3 regions of the Streptomyces sp. NPDC096046 genome follow, and region 3 is predicted to be linked to each of the others. Evidence: riboswitches for the same ligand, from Rfam matches in the RefSeq annotation. Region 3 holds a riboswitch; each other region holds the start of a gene.
The links. Region 3 has a riboswitch for cyclic di-AMP ahead of ABTX62_RS35195 (C40 family peptidase). Riboswitches for the same ligand answer to the same signal wherever they lie in the genome.
Positions count from the first base shown of each region.

Region 1: linked by a shared signal. The riboswitch ahead of ABTX62_RS22605 (M23 family metallopeptidase) and the one ahead of ABTX62_RS35195 (C40 family peptidase) in region 3 are both predicted to bind cyclic di-AMP.
Region 2: linked by a shared signal. The riboswitch ahead of ABTX62_RS19260 (transglycosylase family protein) and the one ahead of ABTX62_RS35195 (C40 family peptidase) in region 3 are both predicted to bind cyclic di-AMP.

Region 1 covers NZ_JBEOSZ010000026.1:40,577-48,337, forward strand. Annotated here, with positions in the region: gene ABTX62_RS22600 (DUF6250 domain-containing protein) at 59-775, opposite strand; gene ABTX62_RS22605 (M23 family metallopeptidase) at 944-1,885, opposite strand; cyclic di-AMP (ydaO/yuaA leader) riboswitch at 1,890-2,044, opposite strand; gene ABTX62_RS22610 (alpha-galactosidase) at 2,360-4,435, opposite strand; gene ABTX62_RS22615 (tyrosine-protein phosphatase) at 4,615-5,412, shown strand; gene ABTX62_RS22620 (DUF6126 family protein) at 5,432-5,551, opposite strand; gene ABTX62_RS22625 (helix-turn-helix domain-containing protein) at 5,548-6,192, opposite strand; gene ABTX62_RS22630 (aspartate aminotransferase family protein) at 6,268-7,683, opposite strand; gene dxs (1-deoxy-D-xylulose-5-phosphate synthase) at 7,680-7,761, opposite strand, start outside.
Region 2 covers NZ_JBEOSZ010000020.1:66,319-74,079, forward strand. Annotated here, with positions in the region: gene eno (phosphopyruvate hydratase) at 1-734, opposite strand, end outside; gene ABTX62_RS19260 (transglycosylase family protein) at 998-1,726, opposite strand; cyclic di-AMP (ydaO/yuaA leader) riboswitch at 1,731-1,897, opposite strand; gene ABTX62_RS19265 (transglycosylase family protein) at 2,126-3,094, opposite strand; gene ABTX62_RS19270 (cytochrome P450 family protein) at 3,216-4,514, opposite strand; gene ABTX62_RS19275 (nucleoside triphosphate pyrophosphohydrolase) at 4,805-5,830, opposite strand; gene ABTX62_RS19280 (SurA N-terminal domain-containing protein) at 5,917-6,564, opposite strand; gene ABTX62_RS19285 (serine/threonine-protein kinase) at 6,707-7,761, opposite strand, start outside.
Region 3 covers NZ_JBEOSZ010000070.1:19-7,779, forward strand. Annotated here, with positions in the region: gene ABTX62_RS35195 (C40 family peptidase) at 140-1,315, opposite strand; cyclic di-AMP (ydaO/yuaA leader) riboswitch at 1,324-1,495, opposite strand; gene pcrA (DNA helicase PcrA) at 1,799-4,279, shown strand; gene ABTX62_RS35205 (M23 family metallopeptidase) at 4,336-5,898, opposite strand; gene ABTX62_RS35210 (esterase/lipase family protein) at 6,118-6,981, opposite strand; gene icmB (coenzyme B12-dependent isobutyryl CoA mutase small subunit) at 7,488-7,761, shown strand, end outside.

The DNA.
Region 1 (7,761 bases), on a different contig from region 3:
ACTGGCGGTGAGATAAGCCACTTTCCAAGGGTTCGTCAACTTCGGAATACACCGCTCGTCAGGGATGTTTCCGAGTGAACCGCCAGACCCGGAATCCGCTGATCCGAAAATGGCTCCAGACGGTCCGGAAGGCGAAATGCCCGCTCGTGTACGGCTGCGGGTCGAGGTGACCGAAGACGAGTCGCCCGTTGTTCCACCACTGGACCGTGGAGCCGTCGGAGACGATGCGGACCCGGTTCGGCTCGTTGGGCACCAGCAGCGGCTCGGCGTAGTCGAGGAGCAGGGGGCGGACACCGGGCTGACCGACGTAACGGCGCAGCCTGGTCGTGGTGTTGTGGTTGGCGCCGTAGCCCGCGTAGTACGCCGTGAGGTGGTCGTACTCGTCGAAGGCCCCGGCGCGCGGTGTGGCGAGGAGATCCTCCGGGGAGCGGACGTCGGTCGCGTTCCAGAAGTTGTTCAGGTCCGAGACCCGGTCGTTCACCCCGCCCGCGGAGACCGGGGTCGCGGTGTATTCGAGAAGGTACGGCCCTTCGAGCCGCTGCCTGAACCACACGGTAGCGCCGCTCGGTACGTCGATCTCCAGGATGCCGCGGGAGGCGGTGACGGTACCGCCGCCCTGGAGTTCGGTCGCCCACTGCCCGAGGCCGTGACAGAAATCGTCGCGGGCGACGAGGCGGCGATGACGGGAGGCGGCGTGCGCGCCGCCCGTCGGGGAGACGACCGCCAGGGCGGCTCCGGCGGACAGGGCTGCGAACGTTCTGCGGGTGGTCGGCACGGGACACAGCTCCTTCAGAAAGCGCTTGCACTCTCGACGTGATCACTGTGTCCCAACTGCCGCCCGCTGTCGATCCCTTGAGGCGATCGACACGGACAGGCCGAAGGCCGGACCCGGGATCGGGGTCCGGCCTTCGGTCGCGTGTCAGGCAGGTGGTCGTGCGGTCGGTCAGCCGACGGAGACGCCGTGCGAGCGCAGGAAGGCGACCGGGTCCACGTCCGAGCCGTAGTCCGGCGTGGTGCGGATCTCGAAGTGCAGGTGCGGTCCGGTCACGTTGCCGGTGGCGCCCGACAGGCCGATCTGCTGCCCGGCGGTCACGGTCTGGCCGGCCGAGACGGAGAGCTGGGACAGGTGGGCGTACTGGGCGTAGTAGCCGTCGGCGAGCTTGATGACGACCTGGTTGCCGTAGGCGCCGCCCCAGCCGGCGGAGACGACGGTGCCCGCGCCGACGGCCTTGAGGGAGGTGCCGGTCGGGACGACGAAGTCGACACCGGTGTGGTAACCGCTGGACCACATGCTGCCGGACATGCGGTACGGGGTACCGACGGTGGCACCGGCCACCGGGAGGCTGTAGCCACTGGAGTTGCTCTGGGCGGCGGGCCCGGCGGCGGGCTTGGCGGCGGCCGGCTTCGCGGCGGTCTCCGCCTTCGGGGCCGACTCGGCGGCGGACGGCTTGGCGGCCGAGGGCTTCGCGGCCGAGGCCTTCGGCGCGGACGGGGCCGAGGCCTTGGGCGCGCTCGCGGCCTTCTTGCCGATCGACAGCTTCAGGCCCGGGTGGATCAGCGACGGGTCGGAGCCGACGGCGTCACGGTTGTCCGCGTAGAGCTTCTTCCAGCCGCCGCTGACGTGCTGGTCGTCGGCGATCTTCGCGAGGTAGTCGCCGGCCTTCACGGTGTACGTGTGGGCGCCGGTGGCCTTGCCGGCGGCCTTCTCGCCGGCGGCCGGAGCCGACTGGACGGCCTTGTCCGGAGCCGACTGCGGGGTGGCGGCGTGGGCGCCGGTGGCCCCCATGAGCGGCAGGGCGAGAGCGGCCCCGCCCGTTCCGGCGACGGCGATGGAGCGGGTGAAACGCTGGGTCTTGGGGCGGCGGTGCTTACCCTTCGCGGGCATGACGAATTCCTCTCCGTCGCCTGCGAGGTGAGCTGTCGGGTGCGGGCTGGAGATGCCCGGTCGCGCCGAGGCGCGACTTAACCCCAAGCCGTTCCGGGAACCGGAACAGGCGTCTTACCTGTGGGTCCCCCGCTCCTGCCGTACGTCGGGTCAGTGTGTGGGGCTCCGGGCGGCGGCAGGATTAGGCGTCCGTCCGGATGGGTGTGGAACGTAAGCGACCAAGACGCAATGGGACAAGCTTGCGGTTGCCCGCGACGGTGTTTTCCTCGACGCGCCGACACACATGCCGTCACCGAGCGTGGATGACCGATCTTCCGCTTTTCTCAATGACCCTTGCCGCCATGGAAATTACGTGAACATGGCAGCAACGCATCGTCACGAATATGACGATGGTCACGCACCCCGACCTCATCCCCCTTACGATCGGGGCACGTTACCCCATAGCAGCCGAAACTCCCTATTCGGGCAGAACGACTACTTGCGCCTAAGACGGACGACAGTGGCGTCGAAATCTCCGCTCAGGCCGACCCGCAATCCGTGGTGCAGCAGCACGGCCCCTCGATGAACTTCGCCCGTTTCGAGGCATTCGTACGCCGCTGTCGGGTCAAGGCCGCGCAGCCGCAGCGTCGGCACGGGCTCGCCGTAGTGCTGCGCCTGGAGCCAGGCGAGGACGACGGTCTCCGCGCCGAGGACATACTGCACGGCGCTCAGGCCGCCCTCCGGGGGCCGCAGCCGGTACAGGTCGCCGCGCTGCACCACGGGCCGGATCTCCTTGTACAGCCCCACCCACCGCTCCGCCTCGGCGAGCTCTTCCGGCGTCCACCGCGTGAGGTCGCCGCCGACCCCGAGCACCCCGGCCATGGCGCTGACGAATCGGAACCGCAGGGAACTGGCCCGGTGGTTGAGCATGGCGTTCGGACTGTCGGTGACCCAGGCGGCCATGACCCGGGCCGGGTGGAGCTGGCTGAAGCCGTGCTGGATGGCGAGCCGGTCGAGGGGGTCGGTGTTGTCGGAGGTCCACACCTGGTCCGTACGGCTCAGCACCCCGAGGTCGATCCGGCCGCCGCCGCCCGAGCAGGACTCGAAGGCCACACCCGGGTGGGCGGCCCGCAGCCGGTCCAGCAGGGCGTACAGGCCGCGCACGTGGTCGACCCACAGTCGCTGCGGGTAGGGGTCGTCCGGCCACCCGGCGTCGGTGAAGCAGCGGTTGAAGTCCCACTTCACGTAGTCGACCGGCGCGCCGGAGAGGAGCCCGTCGAGCTGCTCCCACAGGTACTCCCGGACGTCCTCCCGAGCCAGGTTGAGGACGAGCTGATTGCGGAACTCCGTCCTCTTTCGTCCTGGTTGGTACTGCACCCAGTCCGGGTGCGCCCGGTACAGGTCGCTGTCCGGGTTGACCATCTCGGGCTCGACCCAGATGCCGAACCGCATGCCGAGGCCGTGCACGTGGTCGGCGAGCGGCTTCAGCCCGCCCGGGAAGCGGTCGGGATTGGGGGTCCAGTCGCCCAGCCCGGCCCGGTCGCTGGTGCGCGCCCCGAACCAGCCGTCGTCGACCACGAACAGCTCGACGCCCAGGGCGGCGGCCCGCTCGGCGAGCGCCCGCTGCTGCTCCTCGGAGATGTCGAACTCGGTGGCCTCCCAGGAGTTGAACAGCACCGGCCGGTCCTGCTCGGCGTCCGGGATCACATACGCCCGCTGATAGGCGTGCCAGGCGCGGCTCGCCCCGCCGAAACCGCCGTCGCTCCAGAGCCCGGCGAAGACAGGGGTCGTGTACGACTCCCCGGTGCCGAGCATCAGCAGGCCGGAGTCGTCGTAGCCGGCCCCGCCGGTGATCTGCACGCGGGCGTCGGGGAGCCGGGCCACGGCGATGCGCCAGGAGCCGGACCAGCCGAGGGCGCAGCCGTAGACCTCGCCGTGCTCCTCGGTGGCGTCGGTGTCGAGGGCGACCCAGGGCAGGTGCTGGTGGGAGGTGTGGCCGCGGCGGCTGCCGATGACCTTCTCCCCGTGGGTGAGGCCGGAGCGCGTCAGCCGGGACTCGGCACCCCAGCGGCCGTGCAGCTGCGACAGTCGCCAGGCGTCCCGGTCGGGCAGGGTCCAGGTCGCGGAGTCGGCGCGCAGCAGCTCGACGGCCGGTCCCCGGTTGTCGACGGTCACCCAGCGCTCGACGACGTCCGCCCCGGAGCGCACCCGGTAGTGCAGCGTGACGGCCAGGTCGCCGTCGCGGAACCGGAGCCGCAGTTCGTCGTCCTCCGTGTCGTGCCCCTCGAAGACCCACTCGGTGCCGCGCCGCTCGGCCGTGCGCATTGACAGGGCGGGGCGGACGAAACGGGGGCCGCCCTCGACCGGGTACTCCTCGCGTCCGTCGAGCGGGGACTCGAAGGGCCAGTAGTCCGGAAGCGGCCGCACGGCGAGGGCCTCGGCGTCGGCGAGGCCGATCCGGGGACCCCAGTGCAGGTGCAGCAGCTCGTCCCGGTCGGTGACATGGACGGCGTAGCTGCTGGCCGGCCCGGAGAGCACCCATGTACGACCGTCTTCGGAGATCTCCAGCATCATGCCCTCACAGATTCGAACAAGCCCGATCAGTGCCGACCAGGCGGCAACATCATCGAGTGCGGTGGGGCCTGCGGGCAACGCCTGTGGACAACTCATTGCCCCAGGCAGGCATGTCGTATCGTCGAGTGACGCCCGCCGACGAGCCGCGCCGGCGGCGCCGAAGGGGAGGAGCCCTCGTGACACAGCAGGTCCCGTCGACCGAGCCCGAGCTGGCCGGAGTGCGCAACTTCCGCGATGTGGGCGGACTTCCGACCGTGGACGGCCGACGGGTGCGGCACGGGGTGCTGTTCCGCAGTGGCCATCTCGCCCACGCGACCGGGGAGGACGCCGCTTTCCTGACCACCCTGGGCCTGCACACGATCTTCGACTTCCGCAACGCGGCCGACCAGAAGCTCGAGGGGCCGGACGTCGAGCTGCCCGGCGTGCGCAATGTGAACCTGCCGTTGAGCGACCCGGCCGACGGCGCCGAGTTCTGGAAGATGGTCCGCGACGGCGACCTGGACCAGCTGCGCGCGATCCTCGCGGACGGCAAGGGCGCGGACCGGATGATCGCCTCGTACCGCATGATCGTCAAGGAGCGCACGGGCGAGCACTCCCGGGTGCTGCACGCGCTCGCGCAGGACAGCGTTCCCGCGCTGATGCACTGCGCGGCGGGCAAGGACCGCGCGGGTCTGTCCGTCGCCGTGACACTGCTCGCGGTGGGCGTGCAGCGCGAGGCGATCGTCGAGGACTACCTGAAGTCGAACGCCAAGCACCGCCGTTACAAGGTGCACCGCAGCAGCTCCGTCGCCTCGGCCTACTCCCCCGAGGTCATGGAGCTGCTCAGCCCCCTCTTCGACGCGCGCGCCGAGTACTTGGAGACGGCCTTCGACACCATCGAGGAGACCTGGGGCGGGGTCGACGCCTATCTGGAGCAGGGGCTGCGGCTCAGCCCGGAGACCCGGGAGCGGCTGCGCGAGCGGCTCCTCGACTGAGTCGCCGCCCGGGGACGGGCTACTTCGCCCCGACCTCGAACAGCAGGTACACGAACGCGGCGAAGATGTGGCCGGCGATGAGGTAGACGAACAGCCTCACCCACAGGGCGCGGGGGAACTTCTCCTCCAGGTCGCTCATGACAGGTCTCCGGGGGTGGGGCCCAGGCACAGGGCGGCCGTGGGGCTCTGCAGCAGGGTGTGGACGAACAGCAGCTCGACGCCGTCGTGGTCCTCGGCGGCGATCCGGTGCGGGGTGAGCGAGTCGAAGTGGGCGCTGTCGCCGGCCGCCAGCCGGTGGGTGGTGTCACCGAGGCGCAGCCGCAGCCGGCCGCGCAGCACATGCAGCCACTCCTCACCGGGATGGACGCGCACGACGTCGCCCTGGGAGCCGTAGGGGACGTGGACGCGCAGGGCCTGCATCCCACGGCCGGGGGCACCGGCCTGCCAGTACGTCCAGCCGCCCGCCGCGGTCGGTTCCATGTCGGCCGCGCGGATGACGGCGTCCCGGCCGGCGACCGTCTCGCCGAGCAGCTCGGCGACCGTCGTACCGTAGACACGGGCGAGTGCGAGCAGCATCGGCAGCGAGGGCTGGCGCTGCCCGGTCTCCAGTCGGGAGAGATGGGCGGGCGACAGCCCGGCGGCGCGGGCCGCGGCTTCCAGCGTCAGGGAGGCCTGCCGTCTCAGTGCCCGTAGCTGGGGCGCGACGGCGGGCAGCGCACCGGCCGCCGGTTCGCCCGGCGAGTCGGCCCCGTGGGGCCGCTCGGTCTCGGAGGAGCTCATACCTCCATTCAGTCGGACCTTTGCCTCACCGGCAAATATCTTGCCTCACAGGCAAAAGCGCGGACGGGCGGAGTCTCAGCGGTGGGCGACGGCCTGTTTGACGAGCGTCTTGCCGAAGTCCCACACCAGCCCGCCGTTGTGCGCGTCGTCCATCACGGCCGTGAAGGCGTCGACGAACCGGTCCACCTCCCGCTCGCCGATGATCAGCGGCGGAATCAGCTTGATCACCTCCAGGTGATCGCCGGAGACCTGGGTGAGGATCCGGTGCTTCTGCAGCAGCGGCACGACGACCATCTGAGCGAAGAGCCCCTTGCGGGCGGTCTGGAGCATGGCCCAGCGGCTGCGCAGCTTCAGCGACTTCGGCCGGCCGAACTCGATGCCGATCATCAGGCCGCGGCCTCGGACCTCGGCGAGCATCTCGTACTTCTCGGTGAGCGCCGCGAGCCGGGATCTGAGCTGCTCCCCGGTGGCCCGCACGTTCGCGACGATCTGCTCGTTCTCCATCACCGACAGCACCGCGAGGCCCGCCGCCATCGCCTGCGCGTTCGATCCGAAGCTCGCCGAGTGGACGAGCACCCGGTCCATGGACGAGTAGACCTTCTTGAAGATCCAGTCCTTGCCGATCGTGGCGCCGACCGGCACATAGCCGCCGGAGAGCGCCTTGGCCACACACACCAGGTCGGGTTCCACTCCCTCCTCGTGCTGGTAGCCGTAGAAGTCGCCGGTCCGGCCGAGGCCGGTCTGCACCTCGTCGGCGATGAGCAGCGCCTTGTGCCGGTGCAGCAGTTCCTGGGCGGCCCGGAGCCAGCCGGGCGGGCCCTCCAGGACGCCCTTGCCCTGGATCGGCTCGACGATCAGCGCGGCGACGTCGCCCTTCTTCAGCTCCCTGTCCAGCGCGTCGAGATCGCCGAGCGGTACGGCCGTGTCCGGCAGCAGCGGGGCGAAGCCGTCCCGGAAGGCGGATTCGCCGTTGACCGAGAGGGAGCCGGTGGTCAGACCGTGGAAGGCGTGCGCGCAGTACAGGACCCTGGGCCTGCCGGTGACGGACCGGGCGAACTTCAGGGCCCCTTCGACGGCCTCGGTGCCGCTGTTGCCGAAGAACACCCGGTCCAGGTGAGGGCTGTGCGCGAGCAGCTTCTCGGCCAGCAGGCCGGGCAGCGGCTGGCAGTCGAACCGGGTGAGGTCGGCGAGAGAGGCGTCCAGCACGTCGTGCAGCGCCTTGCGCACGACGGGGTGGTGACGGCCGAGGCCCATCACCCCGAAGCCGGCGAGCATGTCCAGGTAGTCGTTGCCGTCCGCGTCGTAGAAGTAGGCGCCCTCGGCGCGCTCGTACACCTTGTCGAAGCCGATGGTGTGCAGCATGCGCGGGAGCTGGTGGTTGAGGTAGCGGGTGTGCAGTTCGTAGCGCTCGGCTCCGCGCTCGGCCAGCAGTGTGCCGAGGTCGAACTCCCCGGCCTGCGACGACTCCGGCGCGGACTCGGCGGTTGTCATTCCTGTGGCTCCTTGGACAGCTCTTCCTTGACGGTCAGGCTCGCGCTGATCCGTCCGGCGACCTCGACGGGTGTCAGG
Region 2 (7,761 bases), on a different contig from region 3:
GCGGCGACGTCGAGGGCGAGGGCGATCTGCTCGCCGGGGGTGTAACCGGCTTCCTTGATCGCCTCGAGGATGAGGTCAAGGGCCTCGCGGTTGGAGCCGAGGTTCGGGGCGAAGCCGCCCTCGTCGCCGAGGCCGGTGGCCAGGCCCTTGCTCTTCAGGACCTTCTTCAGCGTGTGGTAGACCTCGGCGCCCCAGCGCAGGGCCTCGGAGAAGGACTCCGCGCCGATCGGGGCGATCATGAACTCCTGGATGTCCACGTTGGAGTCGGCGTGCGAGCCGCCGTTCAGGATGTTCATCATCGGCACCGGCAGCAGGTGCGCGTTGGGGCCGCCCAGGTAGCGGAACAGCGGCAGGTCGCTGGCCTCGGAGGCGGCGTGGGCGACGGCGAGGGAGACGCCGAGGATCGCGTTGGCGCCGAGGGAGCCCTTGTTGTCGGTGGCGTCCAGGTCGAACATCGCCTGGTCGATCAGACGCTGCTCGGTGGCGTCGTAGCCGACCAGCTCCGGGCCGATCTGCTCGATGACCGCCAGGACGGCCTTCTCCACACCCTTGCCGAGGTAGCGGTTCGAGTCGCCGTCGCGGAGCTCGATGGCCTCGAAGGCGCCCGTGGAGGCGCCGGACGGGACGGCGGCACGACCGGTGCTGCCGTCGTCGAGGCCGACCTCGACCTCGACCGTGGGGTTGCCTCGGGAGTCCAGGATTTCCCGGGCTACGACGACGTCGATGGACGGCACGAGCATCTCCTTCTTGGATGTGACGCGGTGACGCGGGTCGCGTGGACCCTGCGAGGTGCGGGCCGTGGTGGCTCGCGACATGAGCCTAACCGGCTCCGGGCGATCGGCCACCGGGTCGCCCACCCCATGGACAGAACCGAGAGTAAATTGTTTCCGAACGGAACAAAGCCCGTTGCCGAAAAACCCCCGCCCCGGCGCGTACGGGGGACGACGCACCGGGGCGGGGAGCACGAGGACCCTGGGCGGGTCCGGCAAGCCGCTGCTTACTTCAGGTGCAGCTGCTGGCCCGGGTAGATGAGGTCGGCGTCCTCGACGATGTCCTTGTTCAGCTGGAACAGCTTCTCCCAGCCGCCCTTGACCTTCTCGTCCGCGGCGATCGAGCTGAGGGTGTCGCCCTTGACGACCTTGTACTCGCCGTCGCCCTTCTTGACCTTCTTGCCGGTCGGCGTGGTGACGGTCTTCTTGGCGGCCGGGCGCTCGTCGGAGCGGGAAGCCGGCTGCTGCTCGGTCTGGCGGGTCTCGGTGCTCTGCCCGCTCTGCTGCGAGGAGCCGCCGGAGTTGCTGGAGGAGCCGCCGGAGTTGCTGGTGGAGCCGCTGGAGGAGCCGCCGCCGGTGTAACCGGCGCTCGACAGGCCCTTGCCGCAGACCGGCCAGGCACCCTTGCCCTGGCCCGCGAGGACCTTCTCGGCGATCTCGATCTGCTGGGCCTTGGTGGCCTGGTCGGCGGTGGAGGCGTACTTCGTGCCGCCGTAGCCGGCCCAGGTGGAGGCGGAGAACTGCAGACCGCCGTAGTAACCGTTGCCGGTGTTGATGGACCAGTTGCCGCCGGACTCGCACTGGGCGACGGCGTCCCACTCGGAGGCGGTGGCGGCGGAGGCGTTGCCGGCCGCCATCAGCGGGGCGGCGACGGCGGCACCGGTGACACCGGCGATGGCGATGGCGCGCGTGGCCTTGGACGGACGGCGGTGCGTGCCCTTACCGGAAAACAGCATGGAGAGATCCCCTCACCGACGCCTGCGAGGTGAGCTGTCGGGTTCGGGCCGGTTGAGTTGCCCGGCCGCGCCCCTCCCGGGACACGGCTTCACCCCAAGCCCTTCCGGCACAACCGGCCGGTCGGGCACTTACCTTGGGTCCCCCGCTCCTGCCTACGGCGCTTGACGCGACGACTGTTCCCGTACCGCCGCTGGCAGGATTCGGCGTTGCGGCAGCCGGGGCTCGCGGTGACGAGCGATCACGACCGTAGACACGCGATCCACGGAATTTCAAAGACGATCAGGGCTTCTGAGATCTATCTCTCACGGGCCTCAAACGGGACATTCGACGCGAAACGTGACGTGAACTCACCCGCTTTCGGGGTGACTTCGGCCGTGGTTTCCGCACTGCCCGAACGGCTACCCCTCGTCCGCTTCGACCCCTGTCGTGAGCGTCTGACCGGGGAGGATGAGGTTCGGGTCGGTACCGACGGCCTGCTCGCCCCCGTCGTCGAGGGAGTTCCATCCGCCGTCGACGTCAAGGGAGTCGGCGATGGACCAGAGACTGTCGCCCACGCCGACGATGTAGGAGCCCTCGGACGCGCCCCGGGAGGCGTCACCGGGCGAGGCGTGGCGGCCCGAGGGCGCGCCCTCACGGCCGCCCGCGGAGGCGGCGTCCTCCTCGGCGCTGGGGCCGCGGTGACGGCCGGAGCCGGTGTCCGTCGGGGCCGAAGAGTCGCCGCCCCGGCGGGAGTTGCCGGACTCGTCACCGCCGGGGGTGGCGGAGGGAGAGCCGTCGGGCTTCCGATCCTGCTTCTGCCCCTGCTCCCGAGAGGCGGAATCAGACGACTTGCCCGACTTGGAGGTCTCGTCCTTCTGGATCGACTGCGCGTCGGGCGACGACGAAGGGCTCGCGGAAGGCTCCGCGGAAGAGGACGACTCGTAGCCGTCGAGCAGACCGGGCGAGTCCACCTCACCGGATGCTTCGGACGAGTCGGAGGCTCCCGACCCCTCGTCCTGCTGGAGGCCGGAGAGCAGTCCGCAGGTACGCCACGCGCCGACCCCCTGGTCGGCGAGGATTCTCTCGGCCACGGATATCTGCTGGGAGCGACTGGCCAGGTCGGCGCTCGCGGCGTACTCGAGGCCGCCGTGGTTCTCCCAGTCCTCCTGGGACAACTGCAGGCCGCCGTAGTAGCCGTTGCCGCTGTTCTGGCTCCACGCGCCGCCGGTCTCGCAGTCCGCGATCCGGTCCCAGGTCGTGCCGTCGGCCGCGCTGGCACCGGAGGCCCCGAGGAGTGGGATCGCGATGGCGGAGCCGGTCACTCCGGCCGCCACGAGGAGAGCCGGAGCCTGGCGGGGGCGACGGTGCCGACCGTTCCCGGAGAGCATACGGAGACCTTTCACACGACAGCGGTGACCGACGCGTCCGGCATCCCGGCCGCGTTGATGGGTGAACGTATCGGCAGGAGATCACTTGTCACAAGTTAATGCCGCGCAGATCACGTGAAGATCACAGCTCTGATGTTTCGTCACGTCCGGCCGCCGCGAACTCCACCGGCAGGGTGCGCAGCCCGCGCATGATGAGGCCGCCGCGCCACCGCAGCTCGGCCGGATCCGCCGCGAGCCGGAGGTCCGGGAGGCGGGTGAGGAGGGTGGCGAGCGCGGTCTGGCCCTCCAGGCGGGCGAGTGGGGCGCCGAGGCAGTAGTGGATGCCGTGGCCGTACCCCAGGTGCTGGTTGTCGCGGCGGGCGAGGTCCAGCACGTCCGGATCGGCGAACCGCTCCGGGTCCCGGTCCGCGGCGGCCAGGACGACGAGAACCGGGTCGCCGGGCGCGATGTGCTGCCCGCCGAGGGTGAGGGGCTGCGTGGCGAAACGCCAGGTGGCGAGTTCGACGGGTCCGTCGAAGCGCAGGAGTTCCTCGACGGCGGTCTCCAGGAGGGCCGTTTCCCCGGCGGCGAGGGACGCCTGGAGCCGCGCCCGCTGTTCGGGGTGGGTGAGCAGGGCGTAGGTGCCGTTGCCGATCAGGTTCACGGTGGTCTCGAAACCGGCGAACAGCAGGATGAAGGCCATGGCCGCCGCCTCGTTCTCGGTGAGGTGCTCACCGTGGTCGGAGGCGCGGATGAGACCGGAGATGAGGTCCTCGCCGGGGGCGGGCTCGGCGGGCAGCGCCTCCCGCTTGCGGTGGATGAGGTCGGCGAGGTAGCCGCGCATCTTCTTCACCGACCGCGCCACGCCGCCCCTGGGACCGCCCTGGTGCCGGATCATCATGCCCGCCCAGTCGCGGAAGTCGTCCTGGTCCTCGCGGGGGACCCCGAGCAGGTCGCAGATGGCGTAGATGGGCAGCGGGAAGGCGAACTCGTGGATGAGGTCGGCGGACCCCTTCCGCGCGAACCCGTCGATGAGGGTGTCCGTGAGTTCCTGCACCCGTGGCGCGAACTCGGCGACCCGGCGGGGCGTGAACGCCTTGGACACCAGTCGCCGCAGCCGGGTGTGGTCCGGCGGATCGATGTTCAGCAGATGTGTCATCAGCTCGGCCTTGCGCTCCCCGGGGATTCCGGTCTTGCCCTTGGCGTGCGCCGGTTCGTCGTGATGCGCCGGGTTCTTGGAGAGCCGGTGGTCGGCGAGCGTCTGCTTGGCGTCGGCGTACCGCGTGACCAGCCAGGCCTCCACGCCGCTGGGAAGCCGCGTCTTGTGGACGGGACTGTGCTCGCGGAGCCAGGCGTAGGCGGGGTAGGGGTTGCTCGCGAACTCCCAGGTGAAGAGGTCGGGCGCGGTCGCGGGGGTGCGGGGCTGGGGCTGGTCGGTCACGCGTCGACCGTATCCGGCTTCCCGCCGCTTCCCGCCCCGCTTCCCGCCCCTCCCCTGCTGCCCGCTCCCCTTCCGTTCAGCCCTCGGACTCGGAGCGGGCCTTCCGTTAGCCCTCGGGCTCGGCACGGACCTTCCGTTCAACCCTCAGGCTCGGCACGGACCTCCCGTCAACCCTCGAAGTCGGCACGGACCTTCCGTTCAACCCTCAGGCTCGGCACGGACCTCCCGTCAACCCTCGAAGTCGGCACGGACCTTCCGTTCAGCCCTCGGACTCGGCGCGGACCTTCCGTTCAGCCCTCGCCCTCGGCCCGTCTGATCGCGTCGCGGTAGGCGCGGGCCGCCGCCCTCAGGGCCGCCTCCGGGTCCACGCCCTCGGACTCGGCGCGGACGGCCAGGGCGAGGAGCTCGTAGCCGATGCCCTCGACGGGCGGGAGCGGTATGTGCAGGTTCGCCGTGCGGGCGCGGGAGGCCAGCTTGGCGGCGAGGGCCAGACCGGGCTGGCCGAGGGGAATGCCCTCGGTGACCGAGGTGCGCCGCTTCTCGACCGCCTTGGTGCGCAGCCAGTGCTCCTTGACCTCCTCGGGGGTGGTGGCCGTCGCGTCGCCGAAGACATGCGGATGGCGGTGGATCAGCTTGGCGACGATGCCGCCGGCCACGTCGTCGATGGAGAAGGCCTCCTCCCCGTCCTCCGGGCGGCCCTCCTCGGCGATGCGGGCGTGGAAGACGACCTGGAGGAGGACGTCACCGAGCTCCTCGCGCAGTTCGTCGCGGTCGCCTTCCTCGATCGCCTCGACGAGTTCGTACGCCTCCTCGATGCCGTACTTCGCCAGGCCCTTGTGGGTCTGCTGCGAAGACCACGGGCATTCGACGCGGATGCGGTCCATGACCTGGACGAGGTCGAGGAGCCGGGCGCCCGGGAGGTCGTAGGAAGCGGGCAGCAGCTCCAGCTCGGGCATGGCGATACGGCCGGTACCGGCGAGGCGGGCCAGTCCGTCCGTCAGGACCGGTTCGCCCTCACCCGTCGCCACCACGACCACCGTGCGCCCCCCGGAGCAGGCGTCGACCAGCTCCTGGGCGGTGGGGGACGCCTCGTCGACCGGGATCCCCGCCTCGCGCAGATACGGCAGCTGCGGGTGTGCGCCGTCCGCGCACAGCACCCGGTCCGCCGCGTGCAGCGCCTGCCATGCGGGCCAGGAGAGCAGGCCGGGGGCGACGCGGTGGCTGGTGGTGAGCAGGATGATGCGGCCCGGGGCGGCGGCCGCGTCGGGAGCGGTCCGCTCGGGGCCCGGGGTGGCTTCGGGGCTGTTGGCGTTCACGGTTCGAAGCTATCCCACGCCGCCGACCGTCCTCGAAGTTGTCCACAGGGCCCCGGGAGCGGGTGCCCCGCATTCCGCCCCTGCTCCTACATACCCTGCGGGGTCGGTGCCGTCGTGACGTCCCGGACCCACGGCGTCTTGGCGTCGGCGCGGCTGCTCTTCTGGACGTCCCACGTGCCGTAGCGGGGGTTGAGGTCGATGTTCAGGTCCTTGGAGGCGTCGGAGAGGGCCTTCCAGAACTCGGGACGGTCGACGGTCGTGCCGAGCTTCTCGGCGAGCTTCTGGGCCTCCAGCTGGAGGCGGAGGCTCTCTTCGAGGCGCTGCGGCGGGATGCCGTACTGCCGGAGCCAGGCCGTCTCCAGCGCCTTGGCGCCGCCGGCCCGCTGTTCCAGGCCGGACCGCATCTGCTGGATCTCCTTGCGGGAGACGCTGACTCCGGCGTCGTCGGCGGCGCGGTGCAGCACCCGGTCCAGGACCATGGTGTGCAGGGTGTCGCGGGTGAGGGTGCCGGTCCTGGCGATGGCCTGCTGGTACTGGGCCTCGTTCTGCACGGCCGCCCGCTGGGCCGCGCGTACCTCGCCGACCCGCTCGTCCAGCTGGGAGACGGTGATGCGCTGGCCACCCACCAGGGCCGCCGCGCCGGGATGCGCGTCGTTCCCGCAGGCGGTGAGAAGGGGTGCCGCGGCGGCGATCGCTGCGGTGAGGACGAGCGCGGTGCGACGGCGGCGGTGCAAGGAAACCTCCCGAGGAGATTGTGCGACGGTGCACAAGGTCTTGCGATGATCGATGGTAGGCAGTGGCCAAGCTCTGGCCAACCCATTCGACCAACGATTCACCGGGACTTCCGGCACCGCCGCGCCAACCCCGGGGCGGTCGTCAGCCGCGGACCTGCCCCAGCCACTGCAGTGTCCTGCGGATCTCCGCTCCGAGTGGGTGCCCGGGGCCGTGGGTGCGCTCCACGTCGTGCAGCAGCCTGGCCAGGGTGTCGTGGGCGGCGCCGCGGTCACCGAGGGCGAGCAGGAGATGACCGATGCGACGGCGGACGTCGTGCGCGAGCTCGGGGCCGCCTGCGGCGACGTACTGGTTCTCGTAGTACGGCAGCACCGCCCGGTACTCGGCGAGCGCCGCCGCCGGCTCACCCAGCTGTTCGAGGCACTGGGCGGCCTCGTAGCGGAAGCGCAGGGCCTGCGGGTCGGCCTGGCCGGCCTCGGCGGCGCGTTCGTCGGCGAGCCGGCGCAGCTCGGGCAGGGCGCGCCGGTACTGGCCGTCGTCCAGGAGCGTCGCCGCGTACTGCTTGCGCAGCGTGCGGACGACCGGGGAGTGCGCGCCGTGCTGTTCGGCCGCCGCGGGCAGGATCGCGCCGAGGATGTCGACGGCCTGGGTGACGCGGCCCTCGCCGAGGAGCCGTTTGACCTCGTCGACGGCGCGGGCGATGTCCGTCTTCCCCGCGGTGTCGGTGACGGGGGTGGCGGGCGTGGGCCGGGGCGCGGGGGTGCGCGCACGATCCGGCCAGGGGGCGTGCGGGCGCAGGAACGGCCGGGTGGGATCGAGGGTCGCGCCGGTGGGCGTCCCGCGAGCGGGCAGGAGCAGTTCCAGGTGCTCGTAGACCTCCTGCGCGGAGGCGGGCCGGTGCTGCGGGTCCTTGGCGAGGAGGCGCAGGACGAGGGCCTCCAGGGCCTCGGGGACTTCGGGGCGCACGCGGCGCACGGGCAGCGGGGGCTCGTACAGGTGCCGGTGCAGGACGCCGAGTGCCGTGGAGCCGGAGAAGGGCACGTCGCCGCTGAGCAGTTCGTGCAGGACCACGCCGAGCGCGTACAGGTCGGTGTATGGGCCGACCGCGCCGCCCATCGCCTGCTCCGGGGCCATGTAGGCGGGCGAGCCGATGGGGGTGCCGGTGTGGGTGAGGCGGGTGGTGTCCGCGTCCATGACGG
Region 3 (7,761 bases):
CTTGCACCCGGCACGCCGAGAGCACGCACCGGACGCCGCTCCTTGACGGGCAAACGTTGCCTGCCGCGGCACTAGAGAGCGCCGGACGCGCGACGAGAGGGGCACGCGCGCGTGCCCCTCGAAATCGCGACGAGATCTCCTAGGCCGGCCGCACCACGCTGTGGACGGCCGACTCGCCGTCGTAGTAGACCGACTCCTCGCGCACGTACGTGCCGGGCTTCGGGGCGTGGATCATCATGCCGTTGCCGATGTAGATCCCGACGTGGGTGACATCGTCGTAGAAGAAGACCAGGTCGCCGGGCCGGGCCTGGGAGAGCGGGACCGTGGTGCCGGCGTCGACCTGGCCGTAGGTGGTGCGCGGCAGGTCGACGCCCGCGGCCTTCCAGGCGGCCTGGGTGAGGCCGGAGCAGTCGTAGGAACCGGGGCCGACGGCGCCCCACACGTACGGCTTGCCGATCTGGGCGCGCGCGAAGGCGAGCGCCTTGTCCGCCTTGGTGGCGTACGAGGAGTCGGCCGGGGCCGTCGAGGTGGACGAGCCGGTGCCCGGCGACATCGACGACGAGCCGCTGTCCTGCTGCCGGGCGGCCTCTTCCTGTGCCTTCTGCTGCGCGGCCTGTTGCCGGGCCAGCTCGTCGGCCTTGCGGGCGGCCTCCTCCCGCCGCTCCCTCTCGATCGCCGCGAGCCGCGCCTTCTCCTCGGCGGTCAGCCTCGACATCAGCTCGCGCGCGTCCGCGAGCTTGCGCTGGACGGTGGCCTTGGCCGTCTTCAGATCGCCCTGCGACTCGGTGAGCGCCTCCAGGCTCTCGGTGGCCTCCTGACGCTTCTTCATCGTCTCGGACTGCTGCGTGATGTAGTCGTCGACCGCGTCCTTCTGACGGCCCGTCAGCCGGTCCATCAGCTGGGCCTGGTCGACGTAGTCCTGCGGGGTGTCCGCGAGCAGGAACGTCGCCGTGTCCGGGGCGGCGACACCGGCGCGGTACTGGGCGGAGGCGTAGGAACCGAGCTGCTCGCGCGCCTCGTTGAGCTTCTGTGTGCGCTGGGCCACGTCGTCCAGGAGGGTGTCGGCGCGCTTGCGCTGTTTCGCGGTCTTCTCCTTGGCCGCGTTGTACTTGTCGGTCGCCGACCCGGCCTGGCGGTACAGGTCGTCGACCTTCTTCTCGACTTCCTCCAGGCTGGGCTTGCCGTCGGCCTCGGGGGTGGCGTTGGCCGACTGGGACAGCAGGGCCACGGAGGTGAGGGCCGCCGTTGCGAGGGCGGGGGTCCGTATGCCTGCCACGCGCGTACCCGTAGGACGCGACTTGCGGTGCGACGCCAAGGGAGGCGACTCCTTCCACGTTCCGCCTACCGGGTTAGCTGTCGGGTTCGGGCGGATGGTTCGGAAGGGTTGCCCTACGGCCTTCTCCGCAAGGGAGTCGGGCCGATTCACCCCAGGTTCACGGTTGGGTCCCCGGCTCCGGCTGCCGCTGCGGCACACCGGACTCGGCGGTGGCCGCGCGGCCCGGCGACGTTCGCCGGTGGGGGTCATGCGGCCTGGTCGCACCGTAGCCAACTCGTGTGGCCCCTGTGAAGGTTGATGGGTGATATGCCCGATACATTTTCGTGACCTTCCTCATGGGCGTTGCGTACGGTGACTGATCGAGGGGGTTTGGTCACGAATCATCCGCAATTGGAGAGGGTGTAGCAGTGCGTGATCAGGTCGTCATGCAGGGCGATAACGCGCCGCCGGGAGCCCGGGCGTGCGGCGATGTTTCCAGGGCGGCGGCGGGCTGTCAGTGGGGCGCCCTAGACTCGGAGAGCGATGAGCAGCCTCTTTGACGACCACTTCCTGGCGAACCTCCAGGCCCAGCGGGGCCCCGCGGACGAGCCCCCGCCGCCGCCCGAGGACGATCACGTACCGGAGTCGATCCCGGACGATCTGTTCGGCGGGAAGTTCGACGTGCCCCCGGACCGGGACCCGTACTACCGGGACGGCGCCCCCCGCCCGGTGGTGGACACCGCCACCCTCCTGGAGGGGCTGAACGACAACCAGCGCGCCGCCGTCGTCCACTCCGGCTCCCCGCTGCTCATCGTGGCCGGTGCCGGCTCCGGCAAGACCCGCGTGCTCACGCACCGCATCGCCCACCTGCTCGCCGAGCGGGCCGTGCACCCGGGCCAGATCCTCGCGATCACCTTCACCAACAAGGCCGCCGGCGAGATGAAGGAGCGCGTCGAGCAGCTCGTCGGCCCGCGCGCCAACGCCATGTGGGTCATGACGTTCCACAGCGCGTGCGTGCGCATCCTGAGGCGGGAGAGCAAGAAGCTCGGCTTCACGTCGTCCTTCTCGATCTACGACGCCGCCGACTCCAAGCGTCTGATGGCCCTGGTCTGCCGCGACCTGGACCTGGACCCCAAGCGCTTCCCGCCGAAGTCCTTCAGCGCCAAGATCAGCAACCTGAAGAACGAGCTGATCGACGAGGAGGACTTCGCCGCCCAGGCCACCGACGGCTTCGAGAAGACCCTCGCCCAGGCCTACGCCATGTACCAGTCACGGCTGCGCGAGGCGAACGCCCTCGACTTCGACGACCTGATCATGACGACGGTCAATCTGCTGCGCGCCTTCCCGGACGTCGCCGAGCACTACCGCCGCCGCTTCCGCCACGTGCTGGTGGACGAGTACCAGGACACCAACCACGCCCAGTACACCCTGGTCCGCGAGCTGGTCGGCACCTCGGAGCACCCCGTCGACGTGCCCCCCGGCCCGGACGACGTGCCGCCGGCCGAGCTGTGCGTGGTGGGTGACGCCGACCAGTCGATCTACGCCTTCCGCGGCGCCACGATCCGCAACATCCTCCAGTTCGAGGAGGACTACCCGGACGCGACGACGATCCTGCTGGAGCAGAACTACCGCTCCACGCAGACGATCCTCAGCGCCGCCAACGCGGTCATCGAGCGCAACGAGTCCCGCCGCCCCAAGAACCTGTGGACCAACGCGGGTGCGGGCGCCACGATCACCGGTTACGTCGCCGACACCGAGCACGACGAGGCCCAGTTCGTCGCCGACGAGATAGACCGCCTCACGGACGCCGGTGAGGCCAAGGCCGGCGATGTCGCCGTCTTCTACCGCACCAACGCCCAGTCCCGTGTCTTCGAAGAGGTCTTCATCCGCGTCGGGCTGCCCTACAAGGTCGTCGGCGGTGTCCGCTTCTACGAGCGCAAGGAGGTCCGGGACGTCCTGGCCTACCTGCGCGTTCTGGCCAATCCCGAGGACTCGGTGCCGCTGCGCCGGATCCTCAACGTCCCCAAGCGGGGCATCGGCGACCGCGCCGAGGCGATGATCGACGCCCTGTCCCAGCGGGAAAAGATCAGCTTCCCGCAGGCGCTCAAGCGCGTCGACGAGGCGTACGGCATGGCCGCGCGCTCCACCAACGCCGTCAAGCGGTTCAACACGCTGATGGAGGACCTCCGCACCATCGTCGAGTCGGGCGCCGGACCGGCCACGGTGCTGGAGGCCGTCCTGGAGCGCACCGGATACCTCGCCGAGCTCCAGGCCTCCACCGACCCGCAGGACGAGACCCGGATCGAGAACCTCCAGGAACTCGCCGCCGTCGCCATGGAGTTCGAGCAGGAGCGCGGCGAGGAGGAGCGGAGCACCCTGTCCGACTTCCTCGAACAGGTCGCGCTGGTCGCCGACTCCGACCAGATCCCCGACGAGGAGGACGGCGACGGCGTCATCACCCTGATGACCCTGCACACCGCCAAGGGCCTGGAGTTCCCGGTCGTCTTCCTGACCGGCATGGAGGACGGCGTCTTCCCGCACATGCGCGCCCTCGGCCAGGCCAAGGAGCTGGAGGAGGAGCGGCGCCTCGCCTACGTCGGCATCACCCGTGCGCGCGAGCGGCTGTATCTGACACGATCCACCCTGCGCAGCGCCTGGGGCCAGCCCTCGTACAACCCGCCCTCCCGGTTCCTGGAGGAGATCCCCGCCCCGTACGTGGAGTGGAAGCGGACGGGTGCGACCGGACCGGCGGCCTCCGGGCCGGTCTCGGCGGTGGCGGCCTCGCTGTCCTCGTCCCGCTCCCGCTCGTCGGCCTCGGGCGCCTCCGGTTTCGCCACGCGACGCACCTCGGAGAAGCCGGTGGTGTCGCTCGCGGTCGGGGACCGGGTCACACACGACCAGTTCGGGCTCGGGACCGTCGTCGCGGTCAAGGGCACGGGAGGCAACGCCGAGGCGACGATCGACTTCGGGGACACCAAGCCGAAGCGGCTGCTGCTGCGGTACGCGCCGGTGGAGAAGCTGTAGCCCGGTGGGATGAGCCGGTGGGACCCCTGCTCGCCCGACGGGCGGGGGCTGCCGCGTTACGCCGGGTCGATGCCGTGGCTGCGCAGCCACGGGAGCGGGTCGATGGCCGAACCGCCGGCCGGGCGCACCTCGAAGTGCAGGTGCGGGCCGGTGGAGTTGCCGGAGTTGCCGGAGCGCGCGATCGGATCGCCCGCCTTCACGGTCGTACCCGAGGGGACCGTGTAGGTGGAGAGGTGGCAGTACCACGTCTCCGTGCCGTCCTTGGCGGTCACGATCATCATGTTGCCGTACGCGCTGTTCCACTGGGTGCGCACGGTGCCGTCCGTCGCGGCCATCACGGTCGTGCCGTACGAGACGGGGAAGTCGATGCCGGTGTGCAGCGACATCCAGTTGATGCCGGACTGGCCGTAGTAGGCGCTGAGTCCGTGCCGCGCGACCGGCAGGGCGAACTTGGGGCGCAGCCGCTCCTTGCGGGCCGCCTCCTCAGCCGCGCGCTTCTTCTCGGCCGCCTGCTGGGCCTTGAGGTCGATGCGCTCCTGCGTACGACTGGCCCGGTCGGCGAAGTCGTCGGCGCCGGCGGCGAGGCTCTGCAACTGGGTGTCCAGCTTGTTGTTGGCGGCGGCCGGCTTGACGGGCGGCGCGTCCGCCGCGGTCGTCCGCGCCTCGGCGGCACTGTCGTCGGCGAAGCCGCCGACGGAGGCGGCGGCGATCCCGGCGACACCCATCACACACGCCGAGGGCACCGCGATGGTCATCAGCGCCGAGCGCTTGGGGGGCGTACGGCGGCGGGAGCGCGACCCGGCGCGCGAGGCCGCCCGCGGGGACCGAGCGGGGTCGCCGTCCTCCTGGCCGTCCAGGAGCGGGTCGACGACGGGCAGTTCGCCGGTGGCGGCCGGTTCGTCGCCGTCCCCGTCGGGGTCGTGGTAGCCGTCCCCCTCGGAGTCGCGGTAGCCGTCCCCCTCGGAGTCGTCGTAGGCGACCTGCTCGAACGTCGCGGTCTCGTGCTGGTCGAAGGTTTCAGCGGAGTGCTCGTACGCCTCGGGGGAAGGTGCGGCGGCGCCGTCGGAGTTCCACTGCGTGGCGTCGTAGACACCCGTGTCGAAGGTCTGCGTGCCCCAGTCCCACTGCTGGGTGTGGTCGGCGCGGTTGCCGGACTGGTCGGGCTGGAGCCAGGCGCCGGCTTCCCACTGCCCGGTGGCGTCGGGGGACGGGGCCGGTGACGGGATGGCCGACATCGGCAGCTGCTCGCCCGTCCAGGACGTCGTGTCGTAGACGCCGGTGTCGTAGGCGGCGTGGTGCTGGGCCGCGTACGTGTCGTAGTGCACGTTCTCGTGCGTGCCGGTGGGCCATTGACCGGTGTCGTAGGTGCCCGTGTCATGGCCGCTGCCGGGCATGTCGCCGAAGAGGGGGTCCGTGGCGAAGCTCGTGGTGGCGTGTCCGGAGGCATCGAAACCGGCGCCGTGGGTACCGGAGGTGTCGAATCCGGTGGCGGCGCGGTCGCCGTACGTGGTGGAGTCGCCGTACTGGGCTTCCTCGGTGCCGTACGACGCGTAGTGCGCCGAGGCGGCGTCGGAAGCCGGAGCCGGGGTCATGGTCCCCGACGGGTGACGGTCGTTCACCAACTTCTCTTTCGCCTCGACAACAGGGGCTGCCAGAGCAGTGCGGCGACTGTACCCGGCGGTACGCGGGCACGACAATCTTCGACAGGTTTCACGCGCGTAGGAAACGGGCATTCGACCGTGTTTTGGCGGACCGCGGGCACGGGTTTGGTCCTGTGTTCGAAGTTTGTTCGATGTTGATCGGTGCTTCGCCGCGGTGTGGCCGCTGTATGACGAGTCTCAGGCGACCGTCAGGCCGCCGGTGTGTTCGGCGGCCGGTTCACCCGGGCGGGCCGTGTCGAGGACCTCCCGTATGCCGTTGGCGACGGCGGGGTGCACGGGCAGGGCGAGATGGCCGATGCCGGTCACGCGCACGTTCTCCGCCCTCAGGTCGGGATGGTCGATGCGGGCCGTCTCCACCGGGTCCATCACATGGTCCAGGTCGCTCCAGAAGCTGACGAAGTGCGTACGGCAGTCAGAGGCGGGCAGAGCGAGCTCATCGAGCACCGGTGAGCCGGGGCGCATCTGGCGCACGATGGGGTGCGCGTTCGCCACGGGCATCACCCGGGTTCCCGCGTGCGGCGTGCCGAGCGTGACAAGGGTCCGTACACGCGTGTCGCCGCCGAGGCGCTGCACGTAGTAACGCGCTATCAGACCGCCGAGGCTGTGCCCGACGACATCGACCTGCGGGGACCCGGTGCGCTCGCAGACCTCCTCGATGTGCTGGCCGAACAACTCGGCCGCGGCGCGTATGTCGCAGGTCAACGGCGAGTAGTTGAGGGACTCGATCCGCTGCCTGCCGTGCTGGGCGAGACTGCGGCGCAGCAGGACGAAGACCGAGCGGTTGTCGATGAAGCCGTGCAGCAGGACGACCGGGGGCTTGGCCCGCGTGGGCAGTTGGGCGGCGCCGTCCGTGGGCAGTGCCGGAACGGGGGTGCGTCGCTCCTGTGTGATGCCCGACGGGTAGAGGAGGAGATGCCCGGCCAGGATCGCGAGCTCCAGGGCGGTGGCCTTCAGCAGGGCCAGGGGCAGTCCCGCCATCCTGCTCGGCAGCAGGCGCTCGCAGAGCGGAAGAAAGGGCAGAGCAGCCCTGGTGACCTTCATGGCCGACCTCCTGTCGGCACGCTGGAGGACGGCTCTGCCCCCCGTGTGCCCTCGTGGGGAGCAGCCGCGAAGACGGCCGGCGATGACCGCGAGAGCTGCGGGGTTGGAGCGCGGCGTGTGGCGTGTGGGACGCCTGAGGTGCGACGGAGGTCCCCGATCGGTGGGGTGACGAGGTTCCCCGCTGGTGTGCCGTGTCTGCCCTGCGTGCTGTGCGTGCGGTGCTTGCCCTGCGTGCCTTCGCCGAAGCACCCGACCGCCGCTGTGTGTGGTGGACGGCGCGGCGGTACGGCAACCTCGATGCGGTTCCCCTTGCGCTTGTCCCACCATGTGATTTCCCCCTCGCCGCGCACCGCGAAACTGCCGGTTGCGGGATGCTGGAGATAACGTTCGTTCACTTGCCCGGACGGTTCGGGGTGAGGTGTCCGTGCGGTGCGGCGTGTGCGGCTTGCCCGATGTGTGCGGTACTTGTCGGTACGGATGGATGTAGTCGCTTCATGGAGGCAGTGATGGGTGTGGCAGCCGGTCCGATCCGCGTGGTGGTGGCCAAGCCGGGGCTCGACGGCCACGATCGCGGGGCCAAGGTGATCGCGCGGGCCCTGCGCGACGCCGGTATGGAGGTCATCTACACCGGGCTCCACCAGACTCCCGAGCAGATCGTCGACACGGCGCTTCAGGAGGATGCCGACGCGATCGGGCTGTCCATCCTCTCCGGGGCGCACAACACGCTCTTCGCGGCGGTGATCGACCTGCTGAAGGAGCGGGACGCGGAGGACATCCTCG